One region of the Enterococcus sp. PLH-Efm8 genome, then DNA from elsewhere that is predicted to be linked to it. Evidence: a T-box and tRNA genes for the amino acid it is inferred to sense, from the RefSeq annotation. Region 1 holds a T-box; the other holds one or more tRNA genes.

Region 1 (12,116 bases):
TCGATATCAAGGATTATTACATATGGCCGCAACCAGAACATGAACTTGACGACCACTTAGCTTTGTCTGACTATTTGTCCGATACAAAGAAACAAGAAGAGTTGAAAAAAGCGATGAGAGACCGAACCTTTCAAATGGGTAAACTATTCTTCTATCCGCAAGAAATCGAACACGTTGAGCAAATAACCGCTGAAACCTTACAAGAACTAGCACCACTATATCAAAAGCTAGGTGCGGAAAAATTTCAATAGACAACACGAAATAAGCAATGCGAAAAACAAACCTTACTCTCGGCTTGCGAGTGAAGGTTTGTTTTTGATTATTCAAAAAGTAAATATTTAAAAAATTGATAGGAATCAATTACTTAAGGTCTCAAAAGAAGGAAAATAAAGCAAGGGACAAAAAGAAATCCACTCTATTTGCTGGTATCTGGTTCGCTTGACGTTTATGCTATGATAAAAGAAAATTATCAGTTGGAATAAGGGAAGTTATGTTTCTTTATTAGAAATAGCTGTTTAGAAGGAGGAGAGATTATGAGTCATGATCATTTATGTGTTTCATTTGTTCCTTTGTTCAATCACTTAGTACAGCAAGATCAAGAAAAAGTACACGCACTTGTCAAACATCACTATGTGGAAAAAGGAGAACAGATTCTTGCGCCGAATGGAGAACCTCAATTAGTGATCGTGGCCTCCGGCAGTATGAAAGTGTATCAATTATCTGCTAGCGGAAAGGAACAGCTTTTACGAGTAATAGAGCCGGGCGGATATGAGGGAGAGAGCCAGTTGCTAGGCGTTCCAAATGAGTCTTTATTTGGCGAAGCACTAGAAAAAACGGAAATTTGCATATTGAGACAAAAAGATTTCTCGGAACTCTTACTGCATTATCCCGCCCTTAGTCTGAAACTTTTAGCAATCAACGTTGAGAAATTAACAAAAGTACAGCAGCAGACAACTTTTTTGATGATGGAAAAAGTAGAAGAACGAGTCGCTGTCTATCTGCTTGACTTAGCTAAAGCGACAGGGAAGGATCACTTTTTCCTGCCAATGAAAATGAAAGAACTTGCTGCATTTATCGGTACGACCCCCGAAACTTTATCTAGAAAATTTAAATTATTAGAGGAGAATGGTTATGTAAAAAGAAAGAATCGAGAAGTCTGGATCATTGATAAAGAGCAGTTAGAAGACTTGTAAATAAAAAAATGACCTCCAAATGTTGGATTTTTGACCCAGATTTGGAGGCTAGCATGAAATTGTACATGCTTTTTTATTATCCTTCTAGTAAGTCTCTTCGCCTATAACCAATAGAACCAAGGACGAACAGTGCAAGGCTGATACATGATAACGTAAGGAACACGGAAAGATCAAAAGAATCGTTTGGCATCCGTGGAACCCAGCTAGGGACAGCTGTTTTGGAAAACCATTCTGGTAAATCCAAAATTCCGCCAAAGTAATTGAGTGCAAAGGAGTAAGCTAAGTAGATATAAGCAAGTTTACCCATTCGAGGAAGCCATCCGAATAGAAAGCCACTAATTCCGATAAACACTAAAACGGCAGGCAGGAAATTGAACCCGGCTTTAAGAAACATCAATAGATCCATGTCTTTCGCATCCTTCATCGAAGCCAAAGCAGAAAGCCCTAGTGCACCAGAACTAATCAGGATTGCCAATATAGCAAATAGAATAGCTAGTAACATATTGGTCCAATAAAGTTGGTTCCTAGAAATTTTTGTTGCGAACAGCTGATTCATACGTCCGTGGGTTTCTTCTGTAAATAAACGATTGATGCTAGCAATTGGTAAAATAGCAGCTAGACAAATCAAGACGACCATGATCGTGCTTGTAAAGTTTTTTTCAATTGAGACGCCAGATTGGATAAACATCTGTTTCATTAAGTCGTTACTTTCTAAAAACTGTTGCATATTCCCGTAGATAGAGCCGTATGCCGCCCCCATCAAACCAAAAGTGATAAGCCAACTGATTGTCATCCCTTTATTTAGATAGAATAATAAACCACGCAAGGATAAAAGAGAACGTTTAGCATACGGTTTTCCTTCACGTTCGGGGATATAGCCGGTGTTCAAATCTCGATGTTCCTCTAAAACAAATGAACTGATTATCAAGATTAGACTGAACAAAAACAAATAAAGCAAAGGAATCCAGTTGTTAGTTGTAAATGGATAGGTCAAATAAGACCAGCCTAAAGGATTCCACATCGAAAGGGAGGAATCAGCTACATCTGTTATTGCTCGTAGAAGGTAAAGTCCACCTAAAAACGCTAAAGACAGACCATTCGAACTGGCTGAACTTGGCATCAGTTGTGCAGCAAACAGTGCAACGGCACTCCCCAAAATCCCCATACTACCTACAGATAGCCCAAAAAGCCAAGCACCTTCTGCAGTGATCGAATCTGCTTGGAAAAAAATCATCGTACAGCTGATCGATATTGCTAAAAGCAAATTGATCAGAATACTTTCAGCGATGACAGCTAAAGAGTTTGCTTGACGTCCGACTCGAAAGGAACGAATAAGTTCAATCAGACCAAGTTCTTCTTTTTTTCTCGTTTGGCTCACCACGTGTAAAACAGAGATCACAGCAGCAAACAAACTGCAAAAAAGCAACATTTCATTTGCATACATCGCTCCTAAAGTATACTCAGCAGCATTCGAAGCTGGAGTTGGTCCGACCATTGCAATCATTGCCGGGTTTTGCAAGGTTTCGTATAATCCAGCTAATCCTTGTCCGGAAGTCAATTCTTCAAACGCAGGGACAAAACCACCAGAAAAAGCAGTGACACCGACTAGCCATATCAGGATCTTTTTCCAGTCACGGCTAAGGTTTTGAGAAAAAAGGGTGGACCAGCGTGAAAATTTATCAGTCATTTCGCTTCCTCCTCATCCTTCATAATGTCTCATGAATAAATCCTCAAGAGTCGGTGGAATAGATTCAAATTTTTTCACACCTAATTTGGACGCTTCAGCTAAAATCACATCGAAAGCTTCGTTATCAGCAGCAAATTGAGCGAGGTGACCTTTTTGCACAAAGTCATGGACACCGTTCAATTGTGCTAAGTGACTATTCTCTGCTTCTGTTTCTATAGTGATGGTCGAACGAGTCAAATGACGCAATTCATCGAGTGTTCCTTCTTCTACGACTGTTCCTTCGCGTATGATCACGACTTTATCCGCTAGTCGCTCGACTTCACTGAGAATATGAGAAGAAAGTAGGATGGATTTGCCCTGTTCTTTCAATTTTTCAACTTCTTCTTGGAAAATCGTTTCCATCAAAGGATCTAAACCAGAAGTAGGCTCATCAAATAAATAGAGATCCGAATCAACAGCCAAAGCAGCAATCAAGCCCACTTTTTGGCGATTTCCTTTTGAATAGTTTTTTGCTTTTTTCTTAGGATCAAGAGAGAAACGTTGAATCAGTTCATCTTTTTTTTGAGCACTCCCTTTTCCATGAAGCTTCATGAAGAGATCGATGATCGCTCCTCCAGTCAAATTTCCCTACAAAGAGATATCGCCTGGAACATAAGAAAGACGTTCATGGATAGATAAACTATCTTCCCATACATCTTGCCCAAAAATCGTTGCCGTTCCGCCGTCTTTTTTTATAATCCCTAAAAGTGTCCGAATCGTCGTGGATTTTCCAGAACCATTTGGTCCGATAAATCCAACGACTTCACCTGAATGTACGGTGAAAGAGACATCTTTTAAAGCTTCGAAACGACCAAAGCTCTTTTTCAAATGTGTGACTTTGACGATTTCTGCCATAAAAACCCCACTCCTTTTTCTAAAAATATATACTAAACAAGATTAAATAGTTTAATAAAAAGGTTTTATACCTTTTTATAAAACTTTTTTTATTATTTTAGTACATAATATTCTTTTTATAAATTTCTGTCAATGAATTCATAAACAAGGAATTGCTAGCTTGATACTTTCTCAATAGATAGTTATAATAAACCTCAGAATAAATTTGAACTATATATATTATAAAAGTTTAAAATTACGGGAGGCTCTACAAATGAACGGTTTTGAAAAGAGAGCACAAGAGAAAAAGAAAGAGATTTTACAAGCAGCTTTTGACTTGATGAACACAGACATAGGAACCGCTGGAGTGACAATGGATAAGGTAGCTGAGAACGCTCAGGTAAGTAAAGCGACGATTTTTAAATATTTTGGCAGCAAGGAAGGGCTGATTTATGAAGTATTTTTTGCATTTATGAATGATTTAGGGCAAGAAGCGAAAGCGTTGATTGCGGAAAATCTTCCATTTGAAGAAACACTGATTGCCATGAGTGAAAACAAAATCCGTTATCTCAATCGAGTGAACAAACAATTTTATATCGATTTGATGACATACTATACAAAAAAAGAAAAAAAAGAATTTTCTGACGCGATGGATGCGTATACGCAAGAAAGTTTCAGTATCATGCTTGATCTTTTCCATCGAGGGCGGAAAGAAGGAAAAGTGGATTTGAAATATTCGGATGAGTTCTTGATCCTCTATTTTCAAGCAATGGTAGAAGGAATTTCTAAGCCGGAGATATACGCAAAACTGCTTCCATATACAGCAGAATGGACAGAAGTCCTGATCAAGGGAATCGCACCGAAGAAGAAATAAAGCATAAAAAAGCCGAAACTGACGATAAAATGTCAGTTCGGCTTTTTTGGTTCATAAATGACGTAAAATCAAGCAGATTCGCGTGCTTCTTTGTCATAGACATCATGGACATTGATGAATGGATCAAGAATAGGATTTTTTCCGTCTAAATCAGATTGAAAACGAATGCCATCGATATTGATCCGAGCATTTCGATAGAAATCCGTACCTAATTGTCCCCAAGCTGGTGTAGAAGCATCGACATTACAGAAAATATCGAAACCTTGACTCTTCAAGTAAGCAAATTTTTGATTTTCTGCTGAATAAGGCTGCCAGTCGCTGATGTCTGCACCAAATGGATAAATCAGAATATTTGTTTTTCCTAGGATAGGTGCAACTTCTTGCTGCCACAATTCATTGTCTTTTTTTACATCTTCTAGTGAAGCTTGAGTCATATTCAAGTGACCCCATGTATGGGAAGCAAAGCTCCAGCCGTCTTTCTTCAACTGTTCCGCCACTTTTTTAGCTTCTTTAATCTCTTTTTTTGTTTTTTCATTGTCTCCATATTGAGATTTTGATGTTCGATAACCTAAAACTCCGTTGTAACCTGTCAGGGCCAAGGTACCTTTTGCGCCTCGATAAGAAAAATCAGGATGTTTCTTGACAAAGGCATCGATCAGAGGAACCATGTCAAAGTCACCGATTTCTTCTTTATCTTTCTCTTTATAGACATTTTTGATTTCATTGTTATTTGATACGACCAATCGGCTAGGAAAACCGGAATTATCCATATATTCATAATAGCTGACATCATCTTGTGAAAGAACCAATGGTTTTTTTCCTTCAGGTAGCGCAAGCCCGTTAAAGGAAAGATTTCCTTGTTCGTCTTTTTGGATCAAATCATTTAAATTAACTAAAACAAAATCATTTTGATAAAGTTGTTCGATCGAACGGTTGAATTCTTCAACAGTCACCATATAATCTTTGTATCCTTGTGCCTGTTGAGAGTGGAAGGCTTTTTGCGGGTCCACGATCAAGCTGTGGAAAAAGACATGAGAGATCTGAGTAGGATCAGACCAGTCGATCAGTTGTTCTTTCTCCTTTTTTAGTGTTTGAAGAAGCTGTTGTGTTTCAGTAGATCCGTTCTTACTATCTTTTTCCAATAACGCAATCGCTTGGTCATAATCGTAGCTTTGAGCCAGATTTTTTGCTTGAGTAACTAGTTGTTGCTTATCATCTGTCGGTTCTTTTGCTTTTTCTGTTATTTTTTTTTCAGGAATGATTGGTTCTTTTTTTGTAGATGATCGGATGACAAAAAACAAACTTAGAATTAAAATAACGATAGTTAAAGCAGAAGTGGCTCCTAAAATAATTTTTTGCTTTTTTTCCATATACCTCGTCCCTTGCTTTTTCATTTTTTTACTTGTCCCATTCCTTATTGTAACGAAGAAAGAATAAGAGGCAAAGTAAAGTGACTTCTCGATAAATTGCAGAAAAAATACAGAAAAAGTTATTTCTTTTAACAATAATTGAAAATAAAATGTTCGGAATTAGAGCGGATTCAAAAAAGAAAAAATGAGGAATTTAAAAAAAATATCCTTTTTCTGTTGACAAAGAAAAAGTTGCGCTCTATGATAGACACATATTAATAATAACAAGACGAAGATCGAAACGAAGTAGTTGTTAAAGCCAATGTTTCAGAAAGCTGGTGGTCGCTGCAAACCAGTACATGCTTTAAAGCGAATTACATTTCAGGAGTCTTTGGCAGTGATTGCCACGCGACAGCGTTAAATGTTCGAGAGGTATGTTGGATATCTAGACATACAAATTGGGTGGTACCGCGAGATTTCGTCCCTTGGCTTATATGCCAAGGGACTTTTTTTATTTCCTATCCTATCCTGAAGAAATAATTAATTACACATGCTAGCAGGTTCCTGCTTTCATAAAAAAACTACACGGAGGTCAGTAAAATGAATATTATTGATGAATTAACTTGGCGCGACGCCATTAATCAGCAAACAAACGAAGAAAGACTTCGCGAGCTCGTTGAAGAAAAGAGCATTTCACTTTATTGCGGCGTTGATCCAACTGGTGATTCGATGCATATCGGACATTTGATTCCATTTATGATGATGAAAAGATTCCAATTGGCAGGCCATCATCCATATATTCTGATTGGCGGCGGAACAGGAACGATCGGCGACCCAAGCGGCCGCAAAACAGAACGTGTGTTGCAAACGATGGAACAAGTGCAACATAACGTGGACGCACTTTCCAATCAAATGAGAAAATTGTTTGGTAAAGATGCAAATATCACATTTGTGAACAACTACGACTGGTTGTCAAAAATCTCTTTACTTGAATTTTTGAGAGACTACGGTAAAAACTTCAACATCAACACGATGTTAGCAAAAGATATCGTTGCCAGCCGTTTGGAAGTAGGAATCTCATTTACAGAGTTTACTTACCAAATTCTGCAATCTATCGACTTTTTGCATCTGCATAAAACATACGATGTGCAATTGCAAATCGGTGGAGCAGACCAATGGGGAAATATCACAGCTGGATTAGACCTAATCCGAAAATTAGAAGGACCAGAAGTAGAAGCGTTCGGTTTAACGATCCCATTGATGCTGAAGGCTGACGGAACGAAATTCGGAAAAACTGCAGGCGGTGCCGTTTGGCTTGATCCGAAGAAAACTTCACCATTTGAGTTCTACCAATTCTGGTTGAATCAAGATGATCGCGATGTAGTGAAATACTTGAAATTCTTTACTTTCTTGTCTCAAGAAGAAATCGAAGACTTAGCGAAAAAAGTAGAGACAGAACCTGAGAAACGTGAAGCACAACGCCGTTTGGCAGAAGAAGTTACAAGATTTGTGCATAGTGAAGAAGACTTGAAAGAAGCGCAAAAAATAACGCAAGCATTGTTCTCTGGAAATATTAAAGAACTAAATGCGGAAGAAATCGCGCAAGGATTCGGTAAAATGCCGAACGTTGAAATTTCAAGCACACCTGAAAATATCGTGGAACTGCTTGTTTCCACAAAAATTGAACCATCTAAACGTCAAGCACGTGAAGATGTTTCAAACGGAGCTATAAGTATTAACGGTGACCGCGTTACCGATTTAAATTTTGTCATAAATCCATCCGATGAATTCGATGGTAAGTTTGTGGTTATTCGAAAAGGTAAGAAAAATTACTTTTTGGCCAAAGTAATTGATTAGAATTTAGTAAGTTTTTACCTTGAAAAAGGGAAATACTATTACAACATTCCAATTTTGAAACCCATCCTAAAATAGAACGCTGGTTGTCGTTAATACAATCTTTGCGAGGGAGTTTACATTTGTAAATTCCCTCGTTTTTTTTAATTATTTCAAAAGTGTGAACAATTCGGATAATTGATACATATTAAAATATGATTAAAAATCAGGCCAAAACTTAGTTTACAGAATAGAAGAACAGGTGTAATGTAGGGCTCGACAAAATTTAAATATTTTTTTAGGAGGGTTTCACTATGAGTGAATCATTGTCGAAAGATCTAAACCTAAATGCCCTATTCATTGGGGACAAAGCTGAGAACGGCCAAATCTATAAAGCTTTGTTGAATGAATTGGTGGATGAACATTTAGGCTGGCGTCAAAACTACATGCCTCAAGACATGCCTATTATTACGCCAGAAGAAAAAAGCAGTGCTAGTTTTGAACACACTGTGAATAAAACAAAGGATGTTCTATCAGAAATTTCAGCGCGGATGCGTACCCATTCCGTTCCTTGGCATAATGCCGGACGTTACTGGGGTCATATGAACTCTGAAACATTGATGCCATCTTTACTAGCGTACAATTTTGCTATGCTATGGAATGGTAATAACGTTGCCTATGAATCTTCTCCTGCAACAAGCCAAATGGAAGAAGAAGTAGGAATGGAATTTGCAAAATTAATGAGCTATAAAGATGGCTGGGGCCACATCGTTGCTGATGGTTCTTTAGCAAACTTAGAAGGACTTTGGTATGCCCGCAACATCAAATCATTGCCGCTTGCAATGAAAGAAGTGACACCTGAACTAGTTGCTGGAAAAAGCGATTGGGAATTAATGAACTTGTCAACAGAAGAAATCATGAATCTGTTAGACAGCGTCCCAGAAAAAATCGACGAAATCAAAGCTCACTCAGCACGTAGCGGAAAACATTTAGAAAAATTAGGAAAATGGTTGGTTCCACAAACTAAACACTATTCATGGCTAAAAGCTGCCGACATCATCGGTATCGGTTTAGACCAAGTGATTCCAGTGCCAGTTGACCACAACTATCGCATGGACATCAACGAACTTGAAAAAATCGTTCGTGGTCTAGCAGCTGAAAAAACACCAATCCTAGGTGTAGTCGGTGTTGTAGGATCAACAGAAGAAGGAGCAATCGACGGTATCGATAAAATCGTTGCATTGCGTCGCGTATTAGAAAAAGACGGTATTTACTTCTACTTACACGTAGATGCTGCTTATGGCGGATACGGCCGTGCGATTTTCTTAGACGAAGACAACAACTTCATTCCATTTGAAGATTTAAAAGATGTTCATTACAAATACAATGTCTTTACAGAAAACAAAGATTATATCTTAGAAGAAGTACACAGTGCATATAAAGCAATCGAAGAAGCAGAATCTGTAACGATTGACCCACATAAAATGGGCTATGTTCCATATTCTGCCGGTGGTATCGTCATCAAAGATATCCGCATGAGAGACGTTATCTCTTACTTTGCGACATATGTATTTGAAAAAGGCGCAGATATCCCAGCATTACTTGGGGCTTATATCTTGGAAGGTTCAAAAGCAGGGGCAACAGCAGCCAGCGTTTGGGCAGCACACCATGTCTTACCTTTGAATGTCACAGGATATGGTAAATTAATGGGTGCATCAATCGAAGGTGCACATCGTTTCTACAACTTCTTGAATGACTTGTCATTTAAAGTAGGAGACAAAGAAATCGAAGTTCATCCATTAACTTATCCAGATTTCAATATGGTAGACTACGTATTCAAAGAAAAAGGCAACGATGACTTAGTTGCAATGAATAAATTGAACCATGACGTATATGATTATTCTTCATACGTGAAAGGAAGCATTTACGGTAATGAGTTCTTAACTTCACATACTGACTTTGCTATCCCAGACTATGGCAACAGCCCATTACAATTTGTGAACCAACTAGGATTCACAGATGAAGAATGGAACCGTGCCGGAAAAGTAACTGTATTGCGTGCCAGCGTAATGACACCATACATGAACAAAGAAGAACACTTTGAAGAATATGCTGAAAAAATCAAAGCAGCTCTTCAAGAAAAATTGGAAAAAATCTACGCAGACCAATTATTGGCAAGCGAAGCAAAATAAGCAAGGTAATCATGTTAGAAAACAGCTTGAATACTAACTGTTTCTGACGCATGTTTGGATCTGAAGAGCAAGGGGAGACCTAAGCTCTTCGATCCCTTTGTTTTGAGGTTGTCTTTGAAGAAACCCTTCAAGCAATAGACTCAAAGAATCCCCTCAAATATTCGCTGAATTGTTTCGTTTATTGCTGAAACTACTTCAAAGACATCGTTATTTTATCCAAAAAATCAAGGAGAGTGTCAACGGTGAGTAAATCTGAAGTAAGTAAAATGGGTCTTGGGACCTTTATCGGTCTGACAATGGCACTGTGTGCAACGGTTCGGAGTATTCCTACGTTAGCCGCAGTCGGTTGGACATTGATTTTTTATTCAATTTTTGCAGTTTTGTTTTTTGCCGGTCCGATATCAATGGTTTCCGGTGAGCTTTCAACGATGCTTCCTCAAGAAGGCGGTCCTCAGTTATGGGTAAAAACAGCACTGGGCAGCAAATGGGGATTTGTCGTTGCATGGCTATTATGGGTGCAAATGTTCCCAGGTATGGTAATGGTCGCTTCTACTTTAGGACCATTGTTAGGAAACACATTTGGTAATGTAGAACTTGGCAATAATCACTGGTTCGTTTTAGGTTGTATTTTAGTTATCTACTGGATCATCACGATCTTGAACTTGAAATTCGATATGGCAAAAGTCGGCGGGAACATCGGTGTATGGCTAGGGGTATATATCCCAGTAGTCATCATGTTCGTTTTAGGTGTTTTGGCAGCCTTCAAAGTCGGACTAGTCTCAAACGGCTATCTAGGTGACTTTTCATGGTCAAAAGCTTTCCCTGACTTGGAACATATTGATTCATTGAAATACTTAGCTGGTATCACATTTATTTTTGTTGGGATCGAAATGAGTTCTGTTTACATGCCTCGTTTGAAAGACGCAACAAAAAATTATACAAAAGGCGTATTTATCGCTTTGATCGGATTAGTTTTATTGAATGTCATCAATGCGATGCTTGTAGCAAATGTCGTACCAGATGGAAAAATGGAATTAGCAAATATCACGCAGCCTATCTTGATTGACTGTCAAATCCTAGGCTTACCAGAAGTGATCGGAAATATCTTCAGCTTCATGGTATTTATTGGTGTGCTTTTACAATTATCAGCTTGGGTTACTGGACCATCAAAAACAATCATCCAAGTAGCTCGTGAAGGATTCCTTCCACCAAAATTCGGATTCCATAAAGAAAACAAATACGGCGTATCTAGAAATGTCGTTCTAACACAATCAATCGTTATTTCATTATTTGCTTTGCTTTATGGTGTAATGGATGACGTAAGTGCTGTATTCTTGACACTTACAAATGCTACAACTGTTATTTATTGTATCGTGTACATTTTGATTGCTGTTTCATTGCTTAAAATGCGTAAGAAACATCCAGAATTCGAACGTCCTTACCGAATTGGTAAAAACGGAAACGGATTAGCTTGGGTAGTCAGCTGCATGCTGATCTTCTCTATCATCGTTGTCGTATTTGCTACATTAGGTACAGCGACATTGAGTGATGCATTATTAGTAGCAGCTATCACAGTGGTCATGTTCGTTATTCCATTGATCATCAATCACTTCAAGAAAGATTCTTGGGGGATTGAGGTAGAAAAAAGTTTAGAAGAAAAATAAAAAAATAAGTCTTTCAGCCGACGTTTTGTCGCTGATTTAGTAGGAGGTCCTGCCAAGTGAATAGTTTTTTCATGGCAGGGCCTTTTCATTTGAAATAGGAGATCGACGATGAATAAAAATATTTCTTTAAAAGAAAGTATCGCTGTATTGATCGTGTTGTTGGCACTCCTAGGAGTACTGATCATCGGATTCCAGCTCTCGCCACATATCCCGATCCTTGCAGCTTTCATGTGTTTGTTGTTTTATGGCAGATTTAAAAAGTTCACATGGGATGAGATCCATGACGGAATCATCAAAGGAATCACTCCAGGGATCATTCCAATCCTGATTTTTCTTTTGATTGGTGTCTTAGTTGCTTCATGGATTTTATCTGGAACCATCCCTACGATTATGGTTTATGGATTTAAACTTGTTTCTGTGCGTTTCTTTTTACCGACAGCATTTCTTGTTT
Region 2 (12,116 bases), 1.1 Mb from region 1:
TTTCACAACTCGCTTCCAGTCAAACTCAGATCATCATACGAACCGGCAGTACTAGCAGTGCGGCGTTACATCTCTATCAAAAAATGGGCTATGTGGAGATTGGTCGAGTCAAAGACTATTTTATCCATCATTACTCTGAGCCCATTTTTGAAAATGGAGATCAATTAAGGGATCAAGTGATTTTAGCAATTCACTTACCTAAAAATAGCTTTAACTAATAAAATTTCAATTCAAGAAAATGCTTTCAAATGCTAAATAGATACATTACAATAGCTTTAGCAAACAAAAAGGAGAATATTTTTATGGGAATATTAGTTTTTGATTTTGGTGGATCGGCTGTCAAATATGGTTGTTGGGATGGCAAAGAGATTAAAGGTAAGGGACAATTTGCAACGCCTGAATCTTGGGAAGAAATGAAAGCGCAATTATTTCAAGTTTATAAAAAAATACTCGTTTCTTTTGAAGTCGAAGGAATTGGAATCAGCTCTCCTGGAGTAGTGAATAATGAGAAACAGGTGATTGAGGGAATCAGTGCGATTCCTTATATTCATGGATTTAATATTTTCCGAGATTTGGAAACTCTGTTTCAACTTCCAGTAACGATTGAAAATGACGCCAACTGTGCCGGAATGGCTGAATTTTATGAAGGTGCTGCCCGCGATTATCAAGATGTTGCTTTTGTTGTGGCAGGAACTGGGATTGGCGGGGCGTTGTTCACGAAAGGACAAATCAATAAAGGGGCACATCTTTACGGTGGAGAATTTGGGTTGATGTTCTTAAATGGCGATAAGACATTCAGTAAACTTGGTACAGCGGTACAGATGGCTTGGCGTTATTGTGAACGCAAAGGTCTCGATAAAAATGCTTATACCGGAAAAGATGTCTTTGAATTAGCAGAAACTGGAGATGCAATAGCAAAAGAAGAAGTTGAGAGTTTTTATACGTATCTTACAAAGGGATTATTCAGTATTCAATTTTCGTTTGATCCAGAAGTGATCGTATTAGGCGGCGGGGTTTCTGCAAAAGAAGGGCTCATTGATGAGATCAAAAGCCGAATGAAGAAGCTGACAGAACAATTCGATCTGCATGATTTCGAACCGCAGATTTTATTATGTGAATACAGAAACGATGCTAATCTTGTAGGTGCAGCAGCAAACTATCTCGCTGTACGTCAAGGGGAGAATTAAGAGCTTTAGAGAAGGTGCAGCTTGCATAAAAGAAGTGAATGAAATGAATAGGAGATTTTTACCTAAGGAATGTTTTATTTGCTGCAGTATGATAAAATATCTGAGAGGTGAAAATGATGTCAAAAAAAAATAAAGATATTGAAGTGCGTATAGAAGAAGTGAAAAAAGATATCAAAGGTAAGAATTATGAAGTCACTCAGTTATTTATAGGGAAAAAAATGATTGGTGAGATCTTAGCCTATGGACCAAAAGAATATGAAATTTTCTTTGGTGAAGAAGATTTTGGAAAAGAAAAAAGTCTTGAAAATGCGATAGAAACAGTGATTCGACACTGGAATCTGCACGAATAAAAAAATATCAAAAAAACTTTCAATAAAGGGTTGCAAAAATCTGGAAAATTAGGTATTATAACTAAGTCAGGTTGATACAAACCTTTCGGAGGAGTAGCGAAGTGGCTAAACGCGACGGACTGTAAATCCGTTCCTTAGGGTTCAGTGGTTCGAATCCACTCTCCTCCATTTCATTGGGGTATAGCCAAGCGGTAAGGCAAGGGACTTTGACTCCCTCATGCGTTGGTTCGAATCCAGCTACCCCAGTATACCACAATCGTAAGCTCTCGTTAGTTCGAGAGCTCTTTTTTTTGCTTTGCTACCTTGTTCCTTGAAGATTCTGCTGATTTAAGATAGAGTTAAGTTAACTACAAGAATTGGAGGGATCCACATGAAATGGAAAGAAAAAGTAGACGAAGCAGCTGAAAAGTTATATGATTTGGTCAAATCAGAAAAATACAATATTGAAGTGAATATTCCGAAAAAAGGCGGAAAAGCGGTCCGGGTAAAATCAAAACGCCCAACGAATCATACAAAAAAATGGATGGCTAAAAACCGCTAATAATAACAAAAGATCCATAAGTCGGCATTTTCATCGATTTTAGGGTCTTTTGTTATTTTCTAGGTTGGACATATCTAAAAAATTGTTTCTGACAATAGGAGTAGGAAGAACGATGTGTGTCTAAATCCTCTGTTGATGGATAGAAACCTTTATCTTTTTCAGTTGTGAATCAGGTATATACCAGTTATAATAGAAGAAACGAAAGGACGGGTGTACGTTATGTCGAATCAATTACCTGTATATATACAGATTCATGACCAATTAAAAAATGAAATCGAACAAGGTATATGGAAAGTCGGAGACCGTCTTCCTTCAGAAAGAGAATTAGCAGTGAAATTCAATGTCAGCCGTATGACGTTGAGACAAGCAATTCAAAACTTGGCAGATGAAGGAATCTTAGAAAGAAAGATCGGTTCGGGTACATATGTTGCACGAGAAAAAGTACAAGAAAAAATGTCTGGTGCAACAAGTTTTACAGAAATTATGGAATCACAAAATCGAGTACCGTCTAGTCGGACAATCTCTTATTTCTTGACTTCGCCAAGCTCAAGTGAAATGGAAAAACTAAACTTGAGTAAAGATGACACGATCTTGCGAATGGAACGTATTCGTTTCGCAGATGATGTCCCTATTTGTTTTGAAGTTGCCAGTGTGCCACAAAAGCTGATCGATGGCTACAGCAAAGCAGAGATTACTGAATCGTTGTATCGCACGCTAGAAGAAAAAGGCGGGAAAAAGATCGGTCCAGCGAATCAAACGATTACTGCTGTGTTGGCTTCTGAGAAAATTGCTGACTATTTAGAGGTAAAACGAGGAGATGCAGTTCTTCGTTTGCGCCAGATTTCTTATTTTGAAGACGGTACGCCGTTTGAGTATGTGCGTACGCAATACGTAGGAAATCGTTTTGAGTTTTATTTGGAAAAATAAAAAACAGGTGATCCCTGATTCCGTATTAGAAATAAAAGAGAATCAGAATCACCTGTTTTTATATATGATCAGTTACCAGTTGCTCGTGATAAGAAACAGGACCCTCTTCAAATTGGACTTGTCCGTTCAGCAGCTCAATGATGGATTCTTTAAAGTGGTCAGCACTTTTTTCATCTACAGCACAGATGACGCTAACTTGATCAGTATATTGGATTTCTTTTATAAAAAAATGTTGGAGTTCAAGATAATTCTGTAATTTTCCTAGTTGCGGATACGTGATCATCACAGAGATCTCCTGTTGCAAGGTACCTTCTACGATTCCAATGTCAGACAATGCTTGAGAGACCGCATGAGTGTATGCTCGTATTAATCCGCCTGTGCCGAGTTTCGTTCCTCCAAAATATCGAGTGACTACTGCAGCTACATTGATCAGTTGATTTTTTTTGAGGACTTCCAACATCGGTATGCCCGCCGTTCCACTTGGTTCTCCATCATCGCTGCTTCGCTGGATTTCATTTTTTTCTCCAATGATGAAGGCGCTGCAGTTATGGTTCGCTTTCCAATGTTCTTTTTTTATTTCTTGAATGAAACTTTTTGCTTCGTCCTCTGATTCTATTCGTCTAAGAGAACAGATAAAGCGTGATTTTTTGATCTCGATCTCACTTTGTCCATTTTCTTTTATTGTACGATAGCGCTCGATCATCTTGTCACCTCTTTTTTCATTTTCTTTATTCAGTATAAATAAAGTTCTAGGTTGTTTCAACACTGTAACGGTTGCGCAATTGCTGTAGTATGCGATAATAAAGACAAAGGCAGGTGGATCTGGGGATGCAGGAACGAATGAAAAAGTACGATGCAATTACGCATTATTTGAAGAACAATGGCGGCTCTCAAGTAACGTTGACCTTTACCCAATTTGACGAACTGCTGTTTCCCAGTAACGGACTTCCCAAAACAGCAAGGGAAAGTACAGATTGGTGGGCAAATGATTATAAACACCCTGAAAAAGGTGCCTATGGCTGGATAAATGCAGGCTATGAAGTAGTTGTCATCAATTTGGACAAAGAATATGTCGTGTTCAATAAATTAGTGAAATCTAGTTGGCTATTTGATTAAATAAACCGCGTTTAGAAAACGTTGACAAATTTCTTTCTTTTTATATAATAGAGTAACAGACGCGAAGAAAACGTTTGCGTAGTTTGTTTTAAAAAGGAGAGAAAAGTATGGCTAAAAAAACAATCATGCTTGTATGTTCGGCTGGTATGAGCACAAGTTTACTAGTAACAAAAATGCAAAAAGCTGCTGAAGCAAAAGGAATCGACTCTGATATTTTCGCTGTGTCCGCTTCTGACGCAGATAACAATCTTGCAAATAAAGACGTGGATGTGTTGTTATTAGGCCCACAAGTTCGCTTTATGAAAGCTGATTTTGAGAAACGTCTGGAACCAAAAGGCATTCCTTTAGATGTCATCAATATGGCTGATTATGGTATGATGAATGGCGAAAAAGTGTTAGATCAAGCAATCACGCTCATAGGTGAATAAATAGAACAGTATAACTATCGAACAAGCGATCCAAAAAATAGATCGCTTGTTTTTTCGTATATTTTTTTAGGGCGAATAATATGAATCATTTTTGGGGTAGAAGGCTTCTGACGAGAGATATTAAAGCAATAGACTGTGAGGAGGTAAATTTACCAAATTATGAGAAGATCGCAGCAGTGGAACGTTTGAGCAACTGGATTCTTTGTCATCGCTGTGGAATGAGAACGTCCGTCATTGATGGACAGCTTGCAGATTACGGTTATTTTTGTACACATTGTCTATATTTAGGGCGATGCGACACTCAACAAGATTTATATTTGTTTGATCAGCCTGAAGCAAAACCTCGAGAAGTCGTCTTTTTTTTGGACAGGACAGCTTACTGAAAAACAAACGGAAATCTCAAAGAGAATACTTTGCCATTCAGAAAAAAGACATCATCTTATTTGGGCTGTAACAGGTGCAGGGAAAACAGAGATGCTTTATCCTATTTTAGTGGAAACTTTAAAAGCTGGAGGAAGAGTAGCGATTTGTACACCGCGAGTCGATGTTTGTAATGAATTGTTTTTACGCTATCGTTATGTTTTTCCAGAAGAAAAAATCACGTTGCTCCATGGGAATACAGCAACGGCTTATACCTTTACTTCTTTTGTTATCTGTACGATTCATCAGCTATACCGTTTTTATCGGTCCTTTGATTTAATAGTGATCGATGAGATCGATGCGTTTCCTTATAACGGGGATGCAGGATTAGCTCATGCTGTGCAAACAGCGATTAAACCAGACGGACGATTCATCTACTTAAGTGCCACACCTGATAAAAAGTTACTAAAGGAGATCAAGCAGACGTTTGACATCCACAAACTTGCTTTACGCTTTCATCGGCGTTTGCTTCCTGAACCCGTCTTGGTTTTCATGAATAATTGGCGACAAAAATGCAAGAACAAGAAGAAGATAAAATCTTTGGTGCGGATCATTCATCAATTAATTAAAGAAAACCATATCCTTTTATTTTGTCCAAGTATCACGATGATGCATCGTTTGAAAGCCACACTTCAAGAGGCTCTTCCGAGATATGAGATCACAGATGTTTCTTCAAGAGACAATCAGCGGGCGGAAAAAGTCCAGAAAATGCGAGAAGCAAAATATGACATACTGTTAACCACGATGATCCTTGAACGTGGAGTCACATTTGAAAGAATATCCGTTATCGTTTTAGGAGCGGATCATCCGGTTTTTACTAAATCTTCTTTGGTACAAATCGCAGGAAGAGCCGATCGTAAAGGGCCTTATACGAACAGTCAAGTATATTTTTTCTATGAAGAAAAAACTGCAGCTATTCGAAAAGCTTGTCAGGAAATCAAAGAAATGAATGAAGAAGGGAAGAAGATACTGTGAGGTGCAGTTGCTGCAGTAAAGATATCGTCCAAAATTTAACATTCAGCGAGATTATTGGTGTTTCGAAATACAGATTACCTCAGACTTGTTCAGTTTGTCGCGCACAATTTCATTTATTGGAAACAAGAGGCTGTTCTGGCTGTCAAAAACCAATCCATTTCAATCTAGAGAGTACGAAAAAGAAAGTAAATTCTATCCCCGTTTACTGCAGTGACTGTCAAGAATGGAAGAAGAAATATCCGACCTATGATTTTCAGCACCGTGCCTTTTTTGTGTACGATGAAAATATGAAGGCCTGGCTCAATCAATACAAGTTTATGGGAGATATCCGACTAGCAGGCACCTTTGCATATAAATGGACGCAGATAAAAAAAGAATACCCGACATACATCTATTGTCCAATACCTTTATCTGAAAAAAGGCGAACAGAAAGAGGATTCAATCAAGTAAGCGAGATGTTGAAAGCAGCAAGAATTCCTTTTCAGATGCTACTCAAAAGAGAGAAGCATCTGCTGGCTCAAGCAAAAAACACGCGAAAGGAAAGATTGGAGATGCCTCAACCTTTTGAACTTGCAGTCACCTTTTCTAAGATACAAAATAAAAAAATATTGATTATTGATGATGTCTATACAACAGGACAGACTCTTTTCCACGCAGCAGATTGTTTGCAGATCGCACAGCCGAAAATCATCCGAACTATTTCTTTGGCGAGATGAATTAGATGTGGAAATTTGATAGCGATTTAATTTGCAAATAACCTAGAGTTCGATATAATAGAATTAAGAAGAGGGAAAGAGTGGTCCTTCTCCTTCTTGATTGTGGTAGACGAAAGGGGTAATTTTTATGTTTAGATATAATGTACGCGGCGAAAATATCGAAGTAACTGAAGCGATTCGCGACTACGTTGAGAAAAAAGTAGGCAAACTAGAACGCTATTTCAGTGACGCACCCGATGCAACGGCGCATGTGAACTTAAAAGTTTATACAGAAAAAACAGCAAAAGTGGAAGTAACGATCCCATTACCTTATCTTGTATTACGTGCCGAAGAAACTTCTCCAGATTTATACGCAAGTATCGATTTGGTTGTTGACAAATTGGAACGCCAAATCCGCAAATTCAAAACAAAAATTAATCGTAAATCCCGTGAAACGGGCATGAATACTGCAAATGCTGCTGCTTTATTCAATGAAGAGGACGAAAACGAAAATGATTCTGAATTAGATATCGTACGTACGAAACGCCTTTCATTGAAACCAATGGATAGTGAAGAAGCAGTCTTGCAAATGAACATGCTGGGACATAACTTCTTTATTTTTGAAGATGCAGAAACAAATGGTACAAGTATCGTTTACCGCCGTAAAGATGGAAAATACGGACTGATTGAAACAGACTGATCAGCCTTACTTAAATAACAACGAAAACTTGCAGCAGCTACTGACAGCTGCCGCAAGTTTTTTTGAGTTTCCTCCTCTTTTAGATGAAATATGAATAAATTATGAAGTTCTTACTTTAATACGCTTAAGATATTTCAATTATCTATAACTAATGATAAAATGAAAAGTAAAGTCTACATAGTCTGGATAATACACAGAAGGAAAAGGAGATTACACAACGCATGGCCAATTTGATTCGTTCACTTATCGAAAACGATAAGAAAGAACTAAAACGTTTAGATAGCATTGCAAAAAAAGTTGAAGCATACGCTGACCAAATGGCAGCATTAACTGATGAACAATTACAGGCAAAAACTGCTGAATTCAAGGGCAGATACCAAAAAGGAGAAACATTAGATCAATTACTTCCGGAAGCTTTTGCAGTCGTCCGAGAAGCAGCAAAACGTGTATTAGGTTTATATCCATACCACGTACAATTGATGGGTGGAATCGTGCTTCACGATGGAAATATCCCTGAAATGCGTACTGGTGAAGGTAAAACCTTGACCGCAACGATGCCAGTATATCTAAATGCTCTGACTGGCGAAGGGGTACACGTAGTTACCGTCAATGAATATTTAGCAACCCGTGACTCGACGGAAATGGGCGAACTTTATAATTTCTTAGGATTAACAGTGGGGTTGAATATCAACTCAAAATCTTCGGATGAAAAACGCGAGGCTTATAATTGTGATATCACTTATAGTACGAATAATGAATTAGGATTTGACTACTTGAGAGACAATATGGTCGTTTACCGCCATCAAATGGTACAACGTCCGCTGAATTATGCCATTGTCGATGAAGTTGACTCAATCTTGATTGATGAAGCGAGAACGCCGCTGATCATTTCAGGGCAAGCAGAAAAATCCACAGCTTTATATACAAGAGCAGACAACTTCGTGAAACGTTTGAAAGAAGAAGAAGATTATAAAATCGATGTACAATCAAAAACAATCAGTTTAACCGAAGCAGGGATCGAAAAAGCAGAAGAAACATTCGGTTTGGATAACTTATACGACATTGAAAATACTGCATTGACCCATCACTTGGATCAAGCATTGAGAGCCAACTATATCATGCTTTTAGATATCGATTATGTTGTCCAAGACGGAAAAGTACTGATTGTTGACCAGTTCACTGGTCGGATCATGGATGGACGCCGTTATTCAGATGGACTTCACCAAGCAATCGAAGCTAAAGAAGGCGTAGAGATCGAAGACGAAACGAAAACCATGGCGACGATCACTTTCCAGAACTATTTCCGTATGTACAAGAAACTTGCGGGAATGACTGGTACAGCTAAAACAGAAGAAGAAGAATTCAGAGAAATTTATAACATCCAAGTATACCAGATTCCGACAAATCGTCCGGTTATCCGTGATGATCGTCCAGATTTGCTTTACCCAACATTACAAAGCAAGTTCCACGCTGTCGTGCAAGATATCAAAGATCGCTACCGCAAAGGTCAACCTGTGTTAGTCGGAACTGTTGCGGTTGAAACATCTGAGTTATTATCAGATATGCTGAATCAAGAACGTATTCCTCATGAAGTGCTGAATGCGAAAAATCACTTTAAAGAAGCAGAGATCATCATGAATGCTGGTCAAAAAGGTGCTGTGACGATTGCTACCAACATGGCTGGTCGGGGAACAGATATCAAGTTAGGACTTGGGGTAAGAGAACTTGGTGGTCTAGCAGTTATCGGGACAGAACGACATGAATCTCGTCGTATCGATAACCAGCTTCGAGGACGTGCAGGACGTCAAGGAGACCCTGGTATGTCACAGTTCTACTTGTCATTGGAAGATGATTTGATGAAACGATTCGGTTCAGAACGAATCAAATCTTTCTTAGATCGGATGAAGATCGGTGAGGAAGATGCTGTTATCCAAAGCAAGATGCTGACGAAACAAGTAGAATCTGCACAAAAACGTGTAGAAGGAAATAACTATGACACACGTAAAAACGTCTTACAATACGATGATGTGATGCGTGAACAACGTGAAGTAATCTATAAACAGCGACAAGAAGTAATCATGGAAGAAAAAAGCTTATCCAAGCCACTAATGAACATGGTCAAACGGACAATCAGTCGTGTAGTAGATGCGCATACACAATTAGAGAAAGAAAATTGGAATTTGGAAAGTATCATCGATTTTGCCGGCAGTACTCTTGTCCATGAAGATAGTATTACTCTTGCAGATATCGAAGGAAAAACAGCTCAGGAGATCAAAGAGTATCTAAACGAACGAGCACAAGAAGTATTTAATACCAAAGCGGCTCAACTAAATGGTCCAGAGCAACTGTTGGAATTTGAAAAAGTCGTGATCTTGCGTGTTGTGGACTCTAAATGGACAGACCATATTGATGCAATGGATCAATTACGTCAGTCAATCGGCTTACGTGCTTATGGACAGAACAATCCATTAGTCGAATATCAAACAGAAGGCTATAAGATGTTTGAAGATATGGTAGGCGCCATCGAGTATGAAGTCACTCGAATCTTTATGAAAGCTGAGATCCGTCAAAACGTACAGCGTGAACAGGTTTCTCAAGGAACAGCTTCTCACTCAGAAGACGGAGATGCCAAAGAAAATAGTAATACTAGCGCGAAAAAACAGCCAATCCATGTGAACAAGGTCGGAAGAAATGATCCTTGTCCTTGTGGAAGCGGGAAAAAATATAAGAACTGTCATGGAAAAAATGCAAACTAATTTCTGACAGCAGGATTGGTGAGACAAATTCTTTTTTTAAGAATTCGTCTCACCTTCTTTCTGTTATTTGCTGATTCTGTTAGACTAGATATAATGAAAAAAGTATAGTGAAAGAAGGAAAAAACATGGAAATATCCGAAATTCGAAATCTCCTGACAGAAATGCAGGAAAAGGTCACAAGCTTCAGGAGGTCTCTTTGACTTAGACCAGCTGGAAGAAGACATTGCGGAAGCAGAAGCAAAAATGGCTGAACCTGGTTTTTGGGATGATAGCGAAGCTGCTCAAAAAGTGATCAGTGAAAACAATGCAAATAAAGAAACTTATGATCAATTCCATTCTCTTGCTGAAGAACTGGAAGAAATCGAATTGATGGTGGAGATGTTGCAGGAAGAACCTGATGCAGCCATGCAAGAAGAAGCAGAAACACGTATCAATGCGCTAGATGAAAAAATGAAGACATATGAATTATCTATGTTGTTAGATGGTCCTTATGATCGAAACAACGCCATCGTTGAATTGCATCCAGGGGCTGGCGGAACGGAGTCCCAAGATTGGGGCAGTATGCTTTTACGTATGTATACACGCTGGGCAGAGCAGCATGGGTATCAAGTAGAGACACTAGATTATCAAGCAGGTGATGAAGCAGGAATCAAGAGTGTGACCCTACTGATCAAAGGACACAACGCATTTGGTTATCTGAAATCAGAAAAAGGTGTTCATCGCCTTGTACGTATCTCGCCTTTTGACTCAGCGAAACGACGTCATACTTCTTTTTGTTCGGTAGATGTGATGCCAGAGCTTGATGAAACGATCGATATAGAAATCAATCCAGATGATTTGAAAATCGATACGTACCGAGCAAGTGGTGCAGGTGGTCAGCACATCAATAAAACAGAATCTGCTGTACGGATCACTCACTTGCCTACAGGAACAGTAGTAGCTAGTCAGGCACAACGTTCACAATTGAAAAACCGTGAGCAAGCGATGGGGATGTTAAAAGCTAAGCTTTATCAATTAGAAGTGGAAAAGAAAGAACAAGAAGCAGCTGCACTTCGAGGAGAACAAAAAGAAATCGGCTGGGGTTCACAGATCCGTTCTTATGTTTTCCATCCATATTCTATGGTAAAAGACCATCGGACAAACGTAGAGACAGGAAATGTCCAAGCAGTTATGGACGGTGACCTTGATTTATTTATTGACGGCTATTTAAAAATGCATCTACAATAAGAACCCATTGTTAAATTGAAATAAAATTGTAAGATTTTGCAAGCATGTTGAAACATTGCCATGCTATAATAGCTAAAGACTGAAAAAGATATGGAGAGAACGCCATGATTGAAATGAAGGATGTAATGAAGAAGTACTCAAATGGTACGACCGCTATCCGCAATCTCTCAATTGTCATCGAACAAGGAGAGTTTGTCTATGTGGTTGGTCCGTCTGGAGCCGGTAAATCTACATTCATCAAATTGATGTATCGAGAAGAAAAAGCTTCAAAAGGAACTTTGAACGTCGCAGGTCATGATCTAATAGCAATCAAAAACCGCGAAGTTCCTTATCTACGCAGAGAAATCGGCGTGGTGTTCCAAGACTATAAATTATTACCAAGAAAAACAGTATATGAAAATGTTGCGTACGCTATGCAAGTTATCGGCAGAAAACCTCGGGATATCAAAAAACGAGTAATGGAAGTGCTGGACCTTGTTGGTTTGAAACACAAAGTTCGAGTCTTTCCTAGCGAATTATCCGGTGGGGAACAGCAACGTGTCTCTATTGCTCGGGCAATAGTGAATACGCCTAAAGTACTTATCGCGGATGAACCGACAGGAAATCTGGATCCAGAAAACTCATGGGAAATCATGAAATTATTAGATCGGATCAATGCCCAAGGAACTACTGTCGTGATGGCTACACATAACAGTACGATCGTAAATACGATTCGGCACCGAGTAATTGCTATCGAAAACGGCCGCATTATTCGAGATCAAGCGGAAGGGGAATATGGATACGATGATTAGAAC

The links. The T-box of region 1 lies ahead of tyrS (tyrosine--tRNA ligase). A T-box ahead of a tRNA ligase gene usually reads a tRNA of that ligase, here a tRNA-Tyr.
Region 2: it has a tRNA-Tyr gene. The T-box ahead of tyrS (tyrosine--tRNA ligase) is inferred to sense a tRNA for this amino acid. The anticodon was not compared.

Annotation. Positions count from the first base shown of each region.
Region 1 is NZ_CP172568.1:332,205-344,320, forward strand. It holds gene ACIFUW_RS01645 (glucose-6-phosphate 1-dehydrogenase family protein) at 1-251, shown strand, start outside; gene ACIFUW_RS01650 (Crp/Fnr family transcriptional regulator) at 534-1,193, shown strand; gene ACIFUW_RS01655 (ABC transporter permease) at 1,270-2,880, opposite strand; partial or broken gene ACIFUW_RS01660 (ABC transporter ATP-binding protein) at 2,893-3,774, opposite strand; gene ACIFUW_RS01665 (TetR/AcrR family transcriptional regulator) at 4,028-4,627, shown strand; gene ACIFUW_RS01670 (polysaccharide deacetylase family protein) at 4,696-5,997, opposite strand; T-box leader at 6,260-6,465, shown strand; gene tyrS (tyrosine--tRNA ligase) at 6,577-7,833, shown strand; gene tdc (tyrosine decarboxylase) at 8,124-10,001, shown strand; gene tyrP (tyrosine-tyramine antiporter) at 10,268-11,665, shown strand; gene nhaC (Na+/H+ antiporter NhaC) at 11,774-12,116, shown strand, end outside.
Region 2 is NZ_CP172568.1:2,020,645-2,032,760, reverse strand. It holds gene ACIFUW_RS10080 (GNAT family N-acetyltransferase) at 1-218, shown strand, start outside; gene ACIFUW_RS10075 (ROK family protein) at 303-1,187, shown strand; gene ACIFUW_RS10070 (DUF2969 domain-containing protein) at 1,301-1,537, shown strand; tRNA gene ACIFUW_RS10065 (tRNA-Tyr) at 1,625-1,705, shown strand; tRNA gene ACIFUW_RS10060 (tRNA-Gln) at 1,712-1,783, shown strand; gene ACIFUW_RS10055 (hypothetical protein) at 1,908-2,078, shown strand; gene ACIFUW_RS10050 (GntR family transcriptional regulator) at 2,298-3,005, shown strand; gene ACIFUW_RS10045 (YigZ family protein) at 3,064-3,708, opposite strand; gene ACIFUW_RS10040 (DUF7662 domain-containing protein) at 3,834-4,121, shown strand; gene ACIFUW_RS10035 (PTS sugar transporter subunit IIB) at 4,229-4,549, shown strand; partial or broken gene ACIFUW_RS10030 (DEAD/DEAH box helicase family protein) at 4,630-5,944, shown strand; gene ACIFUW_RS10025 (ComF family protein) at 5,941-6,660, shown strand; gene hpf (ribosome hibernation-promoting factor, HPF/YfiA family) at 6,788-7,339, shown strand; gene secA (preprotein translocase subunit SecA) at 7,561-10,095, shown strand; one part of gene prfB (peptide chain release factor 2) at 10,221-10,292, shown strand; one part of gene prfB (peptide chain release factor 2) at 10,294-11,322, shown strand; gene ftsE (cell division ATP-binding protein FtsE) at 11,427-12,113, shown strand; gene ftsX (permease-like cell division protein FtsX) at 12,106-12,116, shown strand, end outside.